3 regions of the Jeotgalicoccus sp. S0W5 genome follow, and region 1 is predicted to be linked to each of the others. Evidence: riboswitches for the same ligand, from Rfam matches in the RefSeq annotation. Region 1 holds a riboswitch; each other region holds the start of a gene.
What was found. A riboswitch is a leader RNA that binds a small molecule or an ion and turns the genes downstream of it on or off. The one in region 1 is predicted to bind thiamine pyrophosphate.
Positions count from the first base shown of each region.

Region 2: it holds a riboswitch for thiamine pyrophosphate, as region 1 does, so the genes downstream of both, EYB29_RS01675 (thiamine phosphate synthase) here and thiD (bifunctional hydroxymethylpyrimidine kinase/phosphomethylpyrimidine kinase) in region 1, are expected to answer to the same signal.
Region 3: it holds a riboswitch for thiamine pyrophosphate, as region 1 does, so the genes downstream of both, EYB29_RS01285 (ECF transporter S component) here and thiD (bifunctional hydroxymethylpyrimidine kinase/phosphomethylpyrimidine kinase) in region 1, are expected to answer to the same signal.

Region 1 is NZ_SIRQ01000004.1:20,406-24,616, reverse strand. It holds gene EYB29_RS06555 (ABC transporter ATP-binding protein) at 61-936, shown strand; gene EYB29_RS06550 (ABC transporter permease) at 933-2,501, shown strand; TPP riboswitch at 2,539-2,637, shown strand; gene thiD (bifunctional hydroxymethylpyrimidine kinase/phosphomethylpyrimidine kinase) at 2,704-3,498, shown strand; gene thiM (hydroxyethylthiazole kinase) at 3,501-4,211, shown strand, end outside.
Region 2 is NZ_SIRQ01000002.1:172,414-176,624, forward strand. It holds gene EYB29_RS01665 (thiazole synthase) at 1-737, opposite strand, end outside; gene thiS (sulfur carrier protein ThiS) at 739-939, opposite strand; gene EYB29_RS01675 (thiamine phosphate synthase) at 1,035-1,523, opposite strand; TPP riboswitch at 1,696-1,805, opposite strand; TPP riboswitch at 2,040-2,142, shown strand; gene EYB29_RS01680 (3-oxoacyl-ACP reductase) at 2,248-2,997, shown strand; gene EYB29_RS01685 (NtaA/DmoA family FMN-dependent monooxygenase) at 3,010-4,211, shown strand, end outside.
Region 3 is NZ_SIRQ01000002.1:92,852-97,062, forward strand. It holds gene EYB29_RS01270 (4a-hydroxytetrahydrobiopterin dehydratase) at 9-272, shown strand; gene EYB29_RS01275 (pyruvate kinase) at 333-1,829, shown strand; gene EYB29_RS01280 (6-pyruvoyl trahydropterin synthase family protein) at 1,842-2,255, shown strand; TPP riboswitch at 2,308-2,398, shown strand; gene EYB29_RS01285 (ECF transporter S component) at 2,459-3,040, shown strand; gene EYB29_RS01290 (ABC transporter ATP-binding protein) at 3,000-4,211, shown strand, end outside.

The DNA of each region.
Region 1 (4,211 bases):
CCTATAGTGTCGATGTTTTTTTGTGGTAAAATTAAGCCAATAGATTAAGGAGGGTTCAGTATGCTTGAACTGGTGAATTTATCTAAACATTTTGGCAAGGTTAAAGCAGTCAAAGACGTATCGTTCACTCTATATCCTGGAGAAGTTTTTGGTTTTATCGGACCGAATGGAGCGGGGAAATCGACGACAATTCGTATGATTATTGGTGCTTTGGAACCAACGAAAGGTGATATTCTTTTCAATGATAAAAATATTAAGGAAAATAAAAACTATATTGAAAAGATTGCATACGTTCCTGGGGATGTCAATCTGTGGGGAAACTTAACAGGTGGTGAGGTCATCGACTTCATGATGGCTGCTAAAGGCTATCATAACGATGACAGAAAAGCGGCATTAATTGAACGTTTTAGATTAGATATACATAAAAAATGTAAGACGTATTCCAAGGGAAATAAACAAAAAGTTGCATTAATTAGTGCTTTTCTCAGTGATGCAGATGTATTTATCTTTGATGAACCAACTACTGGTCTTGACCCATTAATGGAGCGAGTGTTTCATGAAGAAATCATCAACTTAAAAAATAATAACAAGACCGTCTTATTATCGAGCCATATTCTTTCTGAGGTTGAAAAGCTTGCGGATCGTATTGCTATAATCAGAGACGGTAAAATCATAGAAGCTGGTACTATGAATGATCTTAGGCACATTACTCGAGTAGAATATATCATCGAAACTGATGATAATATTGATGCGTTAAAACATCAAAAATTTATTCATGATTTTTCATCTGACAGTGATGGTTACCATATGTTCATCGATAATAATGATATTCCTCAGTTTTTAAGATATTTGAAGATCTATAATCTCAAATCATTAAAAACAACACCACCAAAACTTGAGGATATCTTCATCAGATATTACGAGGATGCAAAATGACATATTTTAGATTGATCGGACGTAATGTGCGTTTTCAGGTCTTCTTATGGCTTCTGATTTTATGTGGTATCTCACTGTCGATACCCAGTGTATTTAACACACTATATGGGACTGAAGAAGAACGCTTAGGTATGAAAATGACCGTTGATAACCCTGCAATGGTGGCCTTAATTGGACCGATTCCAGAGGGGGATTACACATCACCGGTAATGTTTGCGCACCAAATGTTGTTAATTATGGCAATCTTCCATGGTCTGTTTAATATTTTAATCGCAAACGGAATTGGGAGAAAAGCAGAGGAAGAAGGTTTAACGGAATATATTCTAACGACAGGTACGAAGAAATCGACGATCATCAGTTCACAAATCATGTTAGGTATCATAATCAATATACTTGTCTGTTTTATCCTAGTTGTCGGATTACAACTTATCAATGTTGAAGGATTAAGCTTACCTGGAAACTTATATTACGCACTAGGTCTGAGCTTATTTGGACTCTCATTCTTTGTACTGACGCTTTCTTTCGGACAATTATTCCAAAGTGCAGATCTAACATTTGGTCTGACACTCACCGTTCTCCTTGCTTTATACCTGTACAGAGCAATGACGGATGTGGTGGATACAAGATTTTCTGTAATCTCTCCTTATCACTGGTTGTCTCGTATAGAAGCCTATGGTATAGAATCATCTGGACTATGGCTCATGCCATTCTCAATCGTCATTCTATTAGTGGCCTTAAGTTACGTATTGTTTTACAAGCGTGATTTAGGAAGCGGTTATTTTAATATCGATAAAAAACCGAAGGAAAGAAAAATCTCAAGCTACTTTAGATTAGCCTTCATCAATAGTAAGGTCTTGATGATGTCATGGATAGTGGGTCTCTTTATAGTTGGTTTATCTTACGGTTCTATTTTTGGAGATCTTGATCAAGTCATCGGTCAAAATGATATGCTTAAAGCCGCATTTGAAGGTCAAGATGGCACCATGTTTTTTATAAATTTACTATTTATAATCTCTGCACTAATTGCGACGGTACCTGCCTTAATGGTGAATGGTAGATTTTTAATAGAAGAAAAATCAGGACGTTTAGAGATGATGAACGCGGCGACGTTAAATAATAGAATTTCACTTACAACGGCATATTTAATACACTGGTTTTACGCGAACTTAGTGGGTATACTGAGTTATTTACTGACCTTAGTTGGAATGTATTTAGCTAGTATTAATGTGACAGGACTAGAGCTCACAGAAGTCGATTACATTAAAGGACTTATTAATTACAGTGCTGCAATGGTATTTATTATAGGAGTCTCTTCATTACTCATTGGTATATATGCTAGACTTCATATATTTGTCTGGATATATCTGGCATATATATTCTTGGTTAATTATTTAGGAAGTTTGATTGACTTAAATGAAAACTTCTTAAAACTGAGTCCATTTTATTACTTGAGCGATGTTCCTATAGAAGGTTTAGATGAGTTAGCAGTTGTAATTGTTACAAGTCTAGGTATTGTGATGATGCTTATCGGTTTAATATGTATAAGGAAACGGAATCTTCTTTGACACTAAAGTACAATGTGATACAATACATTTAAATAACATTTACCACTAGGGGCGCCAATTGGCTGAGATAGTGAAAACTTGTCCCTTTTTACCTGATCCAGGTTATGCTGGCGGAGGGAAGTGCGAATAAAATGAATACAGCATTCGTTTTGATAAGCCCACTTCTTTTCAGGAAGTGGGCTTATTTTTTAGGAGGAATCTAATAATGACTTTACCAACTGCGTTAACAATAGCTGGAACTGATCCAACAGGTGGGGCAGGTGTCCCTGCTGATATCAAGGCATTCTCATCAAGAGATGTATACGGCATGGCTGTTATCACCTCACTTGTTGCACAAAATACATTAGGCGTTCAGGATGTCTATAACGTACCGATAGATTTTATCGAAAAGGAACTTAAGAGTGTTTTTGATGATCAAGTGCCAAAAGCAATGAAAACGGGCATGATTGCTGAAGCGGATATGATGACCTTAATTGCAAAATACATAAGAGAATATGATATTCCTTATGTCATGGATCCTGTGATGATTGCAACAAGTGGGGACCGTTTGATGACCGCAGCATCGATGGATACGCTCATCAATACACTCATTCCGCTCGCTGATATTGTGACACCAAATCTACATGAGGCAGAGGCAATTACAGGACAGAAGATAGAAAACACATCAGATATAGAACATGCTTTAAAATTCATCGTTGATGAAATGGGGGCCAAAAGTGTCATTATTAAAGGTGGTCACTTAGACGGCGATGCGACAGACTATATGTATGATGGGGAGCGTATTACGACACTATCCAGTGAAAGAATCGACACAGATCAAACACATGGTACAGGATGTACATTTTCAGCGGTACTTACTGCAGAGCTCGCTAAGGGTAATACTAAGGAAGATGCGTTTAAAACAGCGAAGGCGTATATAACAGATGCTATTAAACATGCACCTGGTATCGGGCAAGGTAGTGGGCCGGTAAATCATTTTTCATATAAAGGAGAATAACAATGATTGAACTCTTAAGACGCATTAATCCACTCGTTCTATGTATTACCAATGATGTAGTAAAACCATTCACTGCAAATAGCCTACTTGCACTCGGTGCATCACCAATTATGAGTGGCGAGAAGAAGGAGATGGCTGACATAATTAAGCATAGTGGCGCTGTACTCATCAACATAGGAACTTGTAGTGAAGATAAAATCGAACTCTATGAAACAGCGGCAAGAGAAGCGAATCAGAGTCAAGTACCTCTGATTATAGATCCTGTTGGATATGGTGCTTCCACTTTTAGAAGAAACGTCATCAACCATATATTAGAAAACCATAAGGTCGATTTAATTAAGGGAAATACAGGAGAAATTATGGCCTTAGCAGGTTTAGATGTTGAGTCTAAAGGCGTGGACTCTATTGCAGAAGGTAAAGCAGAAGAAATCGTTAAAGTTGCCTATGATAAATTAAAGGTGCCAATTTTGGTAACCGGTGAGACCGATGCATATACCAATGGTGAAACGATTATTTCTATGAACAATGGTCATGAATTCCAAGAGAAAATTACAGGATCAGGCTGTGTTTTAGGTGCAATTTGTGCATCATTTTTAGCAGTCGACCGAACCCAAGATGCTATTGTTAAAGCAGTGAGCTTATATAACATTGCTGCAGAACAAGCTGCTTTAAGTACGTCAGGACCAGGCATGTTTCAAGTTCAATTGATTGAT
Region 2 (4,211 bases), on a different contig from region 1:
GAGGCCTGTGCAGAATACCTAACCGGAATACGTCCTGCATCATAACCCAGTACCCCTGCATCAATTGAAAGCTTCATCGCTTCTGCCATTTTAACCGGGTCTTTGGCATTCGATACAGCGGTGTTTAATAATACCGCATCTGCACCCAGCTCCATAGCATAGCACGCATCTTTGGGTGAACCGATTCCTGCATCCACAATAACAGGGATGCTGGATTGTTCTACAATATATCTTAAATTCAATGGATTATTAATACCGCGTCCCGTACCTATAGGAGAAGCGAGCGGCATGATTGCATGAACACCAAGTCTTTCGAGTCTTTTTGCAAGCACGACATCGTTTGAAATATATGGACAGACTGTATAACCTTTGTCCAGCAGTATTTGACACGCTTCGTATGTCGCAATTGGGTCAGGCAGTAATGTCTTATCATCACCAATAACCTCAACTTTAATCATGTCACAGACACCCGCATGTCTTGCGATTTCTGCGATGCGTACAGTTTCTTCCACTGTTTTCGCCCCTGCTGTATTCGGAAATGTCGTGTATTTTCTTAAATCAATATTTGCCAGCGGGTTGGGCAGGTCTTTATCAAATAAGTTCATACGTCTGACAGCGAAAGTCAGCACTTCTGTACCTGACGCTTCAATTGCAGCGGCCTGTATTTTCTCATCTGAGAACTTTCCAGTACCTAAAAATAGCCTTGAGTTAAATTTTAAATCTCCAATTTCTAACATATTATCCGCCTCCTACAAATTCTAATAATTCAAGTCGATCATTATTTTTCACTGCTTGTTGTTTAAATACAATTTTTTTTATCAATTCCCCATTGTGTTCCACTACAATACGATTATCATCTACATCCAGGTGGTCCAGCAGGGTAGCTATGGTAATATCCTTTTCAAAATAATGGAGTTCTCCGTTGACGGTGCACTGCATATTGTTTCATCCTTTCAAATGAGAGTTTTTTAAGTACTGCGACAGCTGGGAAATATATTAACCAAGTTATAGTGTCTAAGCAATGGAGCATTTACTTACATCAAATTTAATATTTGCCATTCTTCTTTTAATCTGGTGATTTGATTGGGTGATGCATCCATAAATGCAGAAATTGCCGAGATACCACTGAAACCTGCCGGTAATTGATTGATAGTTGTTAAATTGATACCGCCAAGTGCAACGACCGGAATTTCATAAGAAAGTGCATCACGTACTTCTTGATGTGTACGCGGCGGCAAAGATTTCTTTGAACTCGATTCAAATATATGCCCGTATAATACAAAGTCGAGATGATTGTCCTGTGCTTTCTTGACAGATTCAGATGAATGAGCAGACATGCTGACTGAAATATCCGGATGTTCTTTTTTATACGTTAATGCAGTTGGATCGTTTTCTCTAAAGTGGATGGCAGTTAAACGAAAAGATTCCAGCAATTTAGTCGAAGTGTGAATGATGATTTTTTCTTTAGGGAAACCTGATTGAATAAGCTGACAAAGGAAAGATGATAACTCGTTGTCGGACATGGGTGTACGAAGTAAAAGATAATCGATACAGGATGAAATCGTATTGAAATGAACAATGTCCTTGGAAATTAATATCTTAAAATGTGTAATTGCAATAAGCATTATGTCACCCCTTAATATAAAAAAGCGCTGTTTTTCTATATAGAAAAACAGCGCAAGTATGCATCAACACATATTACTTTCGCCACTTTCCTACGCCAGTATGAACTGTATCAGGTTCCCGGAATCCCAAAGTCTACACTTTAATCTCAGCCTTTTTCAAAGACACTTCCAGTGGTCTTAACTATTTAATTTTCCAATCAATAACTTCAAGTTACTCTAAAAAGTTAAATATTGCAAATAAAATTATATTTTAATTATACTGATAACTATCTTTTAACATTTACTCAATCATATAAGAACTAGATAGCAGTACAGTTACAGAATTGAATTTGAATTGTGTTTGTTCCTATTCACATAATTTGTGATTTACTTGACGTATCTTCGTAAAGTAATACAATGATGTTAAATAGAATAGATTCGCACTAGGGGCGTTTTTATAAACTGAGATGAGGGTAACCTCAGACCCTTTGAACCTGATCCAGTTAAAACTGGCGTAGGAAAGTGTTACATCGATACAGTTGTATATCTATGTCTTTGCGGGCATATAATTTACTCTCGGTACGTAACTTTCCTATGAAGGCTGCGTATTTTTTTATTCTAAAAAATTATAGGAGTGATTTATTTGACAAGGACAGTTTTAGTAACGGGAAGTGGAAGAGGACTTGGTAGCTATATCGTAAAAGCACTAAGTGAAAAAGGTTTTAATGTCATAATTAACTACAACAACAGTAAAGAAGAATCAGAGAAGTTAAAAAACGAAATTGGAGCACAAGCCATTGCGATTCAAGCGGACATTACAGACCGTGAAGCAGTTGAGCAGTTAGTTAAAAAAGGAACTGAACATTTCGGACAGATTGATGTTGTTGTAAACAATGCACTCGTTAACTTTAAATTTGATCCAACCGCTCAAAAATCATTCAAAGATTTGACTTATAAAGATTACGAGCAACAGTTAGACGGGACACTAAAAGCTGCATTCAACGTATCACAAAGTGTAATACCACAGTTTTTAGAACGTAAAGACGGTGCAATTATTAGTATTGGAACTAATCTATATCAAAATCCTGTAGTACCATATCACGAGTACACCACTGCAAAAGCTGCTTTAATTGGGTTCACCAGAAACGTTGCAGCAGAACTTGGACAGTATGGTATCCGAGCAAATGTTGTTTCTGGCGGTTTACTGAAAACAACAGACGCAAGTGCAGTCACAACACCAGAAGTATTTGATTTAATCGCACAGTCCACACCATTGAGAAAAGTAACAACCCCACAAGACGTTGCTAATATGGTTGTTTATCTTTGTTCTGAGGCAGCAGATGGGGTTACAGGGCAAAACATCACGGTAGACGGCGGACTTACTATGAACTAGGCGGTATATATTATGAATAATTCTAAACAGTTAAATATAGGAATTTTATTGTATGGTGTGGGTCACCATCAGGCAGCATGGTTAGAAGACGATTCGAGTGTCAATGAATTCACGACAATTGAATATTATGAAAATCTGGCAAAAATTGCAGAACGCGGAAAATTTGATGCCGTATTTTTCGCAGATTCACAAGCCTTCCCCGCAGATAGTCCAACTGAATTACCAGCGAGTTATTTTGACCCAATGATTGCATTAACTGCTATGAGTAAAGTCACAGATAACGTTGGACTTGTTTCAACTATTTCAAGTACATTTAATAACCCATTTACCACAGCAAGACAGTTACTCACACTGCAACACATAACAAAAGGACGCATGGGATGGAATCTGGTGACTTCAATGACCGACCGCGAAGCACAAAACCACAGTATACCTGAATTGCCTGAGAGAGCCGTTCGTTATAAGAAAGCGGATGAATTTGCTGAAGTCATGAATAAATTATTTGAATCGTGGTCAATTGAAAGCTACAAGCCAGATAAAGAAAATAACACAATTACTAAAAATAAGAATATTCAGCCATTCAATCACAATGGTGAAAACTTCCAAGTTAAAGGTCCGCTAACTTTACCTTTAAGAAAAGAGGGTAAACCAGTGGCTATGCAAGCCGGGGCTTCAAAAGAAGGTGTTGCACTGGCTGCGAAATATGCTGATGCTGTCTATTCAGTTTCTTGGAATTTAAGACAAGCAAATATTTATCGTGAAAAATTAAATCAAGCCATAAAAGAAAGCCGTCGTCCAGACAACTATATCAAAGTATTTCCGGGACTAGTGACTTACGTGGGTAAAACAAGAGAAGAAGCGCAAGAAAAGAAAGCAAAATTAGACAACCTACTTCCAATTGATACTGCACTTAATCAGCTCGAATTCTTTATTCAGCAAGATACAAAATCATGGAAACTCGACGAAAAAGTACCAAAATTGCCGCCAGTCGAAGAATTCAAAGGACCTGTTGGACGTTATCAAACTGTTTTAGAAATTATAGAAGACAGAAATCCCACAGTCAGAGAACTACTCGGTTATCTCAACGCTGGAGGTGGACATTTAACACTCATTGGCACGCCTGAAGAAATTGTCGATGAATTAGAAAGATGGATGAATGAAGGTGCCGCAGATGGATTTAACTTGATGCCTCCAACACTCCCAGGAAGTCTTGA
Region 3 (4,211 bases), on a different contig from region 1:
GTATTAACATGAATATAAAAGAAGAAGCAGAGCAGTTGGAAGGTTGGACTCTTGAAGATGAGAAGTTAATTAAAAAATTTAAGTTCGAAACATTCCCTGAAGGCATAGACTTCGTCAATAAGCTTGCAGAGTATGCAGAAGATGTACAACACCACCCAGGTATCAGAATTAATTATTCGACGATTACAGTTGTTTGGACTACATTCTCAACACACGAACTCAAGGAACGTGATATAGAAGGTGCCAAAGCAACAGATGAAATATATATATAAAGATCGGCTGTCCGGTTAATGAATGGCCGGGCAGCTTTTTCACCTTTAAGGAGGTTGATCATGAACGAGGAAGCAAAAAGGATACTTGAAGATGTAAAATCGTTGAAAGTACAAGTGCTAGATGATGGCCAAAAATTGCTAGACCAGTGGTCCGAATCTAACACAAGAAGTAGCTATAGTGACAGTCTTCGAAATTTAGCATATTATATGGCGTTCAGGCAGTACGATCATCGAGAAATCCAAAATAATTTAATCCCTTGGGGCGTTTCTTCTCTTGGACGCATCGAGCCCCATGTTTTGTCAAACTTAGATTCAGTAATTAAAACCTTAGGTTATATAACAGGCCATGAACAAGATGATGTTTCTTATCCAGAATATCAAGATGGCGAAAATCGATATAGCATGCTTAAACATAATACTGACCTTTTGCTTGGCAAAGGCCCTGAAATCAGGCAATCACAAATCATGGTGACTATGCCAAGTGACGCAGCAACAGACTATCAACTTGTAAAAGACCTTATAGATTCAGGCATGAATACAGCCCGTATTAATTGTGCCCACGATGACAGTAGTGTTTGGAAGAAAATGATTCACAACATAAAACAGGCGGCTAAAGAAGGGAACACAGAATGTCGTATTCTGATGGATATTAGCGGTCCTAAAGTTCGCATTAAAAATCTACTTACTTCCAAGAGAAACCCTAAATTGAAAACCGGTGAATCATTCCTCTTATCTAATGAAGATGCGATGACTTTACCAGCTAACATTGAAATTGCAGTTAACACTTCAGTACCCGAAGTCCTTAAAAATATTGATGTTGGGCAACTGATTAAGATTGACGACGGTCAAGTTGAGGCTAAGGTAACAGAGGTTCTTGACTCAGGCCTAATTTTAAAAGTGACTAAAGTAACTAAAGAAAATGGCGTTAAAATTAAGACAGAGAAAGGCATTAATTTCCCAGATGTAGATATCGATTTAAACGTCTTAACAGAAAAAGATTTAGTAGACTTAGATTTTGCTAGCCAACATGCCGATTTGATCGCTTTTTCCTTCGTTAAATCAAAAGAGGATATGGCTTTTATCGAATCGGTATTACAGGATAAGCTCCCTGATGACAATAAAGACATGCCTATTATTGCTAAAATCGAAACTGTAGAAGCCATAAAAGAATTCCCTAATATCATAGCCGAAGCCGCTTCACACAGACCTTTTGGTGTCATGCTCGCTCGTGGAGACCTCGCTGTAGAAATCGGCTATGAACGCTTGAGTGAAATTCAAGAAGAACTATTATGGATATGTGAGGCTGCACACATTCCAATGATTTGGGCAACTCAAGTATTAGAATCTCTGATTAAGAACGGTATCCCAACACGTTCAGAAATATCTGATGTTGTCGCAGGTGCAAGAGCAGAGTGTATTATGCTAAACAAGGGAGATTACATTGTAGAAGGTGTTAAAACAGTGAATGATATACTGATTAAGAGCGAAGACCATAACTATAAAAAAACAGCAATGTTAAGAGCCCTAAACATATCTAAGGCACTCTTTAATGAGTAAAGGATGAAAACTATGTCAACACTGAGTCATATACAAGCACCAAGCAATTTTGCCTATAAGAAAGAACAGGTCACCATTCATCTCCATTACACATTCACTTGTGATAATCGAATCTTTTTTTCCAAAACACAGTATAAAGATTTACTCAACCACACCTATAGATTGACGGTTGATGTGAACTCACCAATTGATGAGTCCGGTTTAGCGACTGACTTTATGGCTATTGACGCCTTATACCACAATAAAATCCGGCCGCTTTTAGATGGGCAGATATTAAATGAGACGCTAGTAAATATGAATACTACTGCGGAAAATATCGCACTATGGATCAGAGATGAATTTAACAAAATTTTAAAGCCGCAAGATGATTTAATTAAAGTCACCCTATACGAAAGTACGAATCACGGCGTGACTGTTACAAATTAACTTCACAAAAATGTGTAAGTGTACTATGATTGAGATAATCAAATATTGAAATCACCACCACTAGGGGTGCCTGTAAAGGCTGAGAATCACCCTTATCACCTGATCTAGATCATACTAGCGTAGGGAAGTGGCATATTTTTATATGCACACCATTCCGTTAGTGGTGTGTTTTTTTATTTGTAAAAATCACGGAGGTTTATTCTATGAAAAACAGCAATGTTTTAACTTTGACAGACGTATTGATCACAGTTGTCATCGCCTTAGTTTTTGCAGTACTTTATTCTCTCTGGGATGGTGTATATACCGTCTTGCAGCCCCTTGGTTTACACATCAATGAATTGGTCTATGGTATGTGGTTCATTGCTGCAATTGTAGCTTATTTAATTATTAGAAAACCGGGTGTCGCTTTACTTGCAGAATTTGCAGCAGCTTCTGGAGAAACGATCGTTCTGTTACAGTTCGATATCGTCTTAATCATGTATGGACTACTCCAAGGACTGGCATGTGAGATCATTTTCTTACTCTATAGATATAACAGTACTAAGTTATATGTAGCTGTACTCGCAGGTGTAGCAGCAGCCTTATCAACAATTCCGCTTGATTGGTATTATGGCTACCTTGGTCATTTAGAAACTTGGAACCTAATGCTGATGCTTATCTTCAGAATTATCAGTGGCGCAATCGTCGCCGGATGGTTAGGTCATAAACTCTATGAAGGTGTAAAAGGGACCGGTGTCTTAAAATATGTTGGTAAAAAACAAAGCGATTCGTCTGATGGTTTTTAATATGACTGATATAAATATCGAAAACCTTAAACTCAAATTCCCTGAGACAGAGCAGCTATTATTTTCAAACATCAATATAAGTGTTAAGAAAGGGGAAAAGGTGTTACTTGTCGGTCCTTCTGGCTCCGGTAAAAGCACCTTACTAAATGTGATGGGCGGATTGATTCCTAAAGTCATTCATACACCTGTAAAAGCAGATTATTTAGATATACCAAATGCTTCAAGCTACGTATTCCAAGACCCTGATGCCCAGTTCACCATGCCAACCGTTGAAGAAGAACTTGCATTTATCCTAGAAAACCAGAGGATTGCTCCTAGTCTGATGAACAACATGATGACTAACGCTTTAAAAAGAATTGGACTAGACGTACCTTTAGACTTATCAATTAATCAACTATCTGGTGGGATGAAACAAAAGCTATCTGTTGCTGCAGCACTCCTACAAGAACCGGACACTTTATTTTTAGATGAACCAACAAGCATGTTAGATGATGATTCTGCAAAAAATCTTTGGGAAACGATTTTATCTATTTGGTCCGACCTAACTGTTGTGATTGTAGAACACCGAGTTGAATATATTTGGGATAAGGTCGACCGTGTCATCCTAATGAATGATGATGGAGAAATTATTCTCGATAAAGATCCAAAATTTGTACTAAGTCACCACGTTGACTTACTTAATGAATACGGCGTCTGGCATCCAATGTCGTGGAACCAAGCACCACAATTTGTACAAAGTAATAAAGACGGAGCGCCTTTATTAGAAATTAGAGATATGAAAATAGACAGACGCGGCATTGATATACTTTACATTGATCATTTACACATAAGGTCTCGGCAATGGCTTACATTAGAAGGTCCAAATGGTGCGGGTAAATCAAGTTTTCTTAGTGCATTGATGAAGTTGATTCCCCATCAAGGACAAATTATCTATAAGAATAAGCTTGTAAAGAAAACAAAGGATATCATCGGAGATGTCTACCCAGTTTTTCAAAATCCAGAACTGCAATTTATAACTCATAGAGTTTATGACGAAATATATATCAATATGGAACACCGATATGATGAGAATCTAGCAAAACAGAAGACAGAAGATATTTTAAAAATGTTTTCGCTAGAACATTCTGCCCATCTAAATCCACTAGAATTATCCACAGGGCAAAAGAGACGC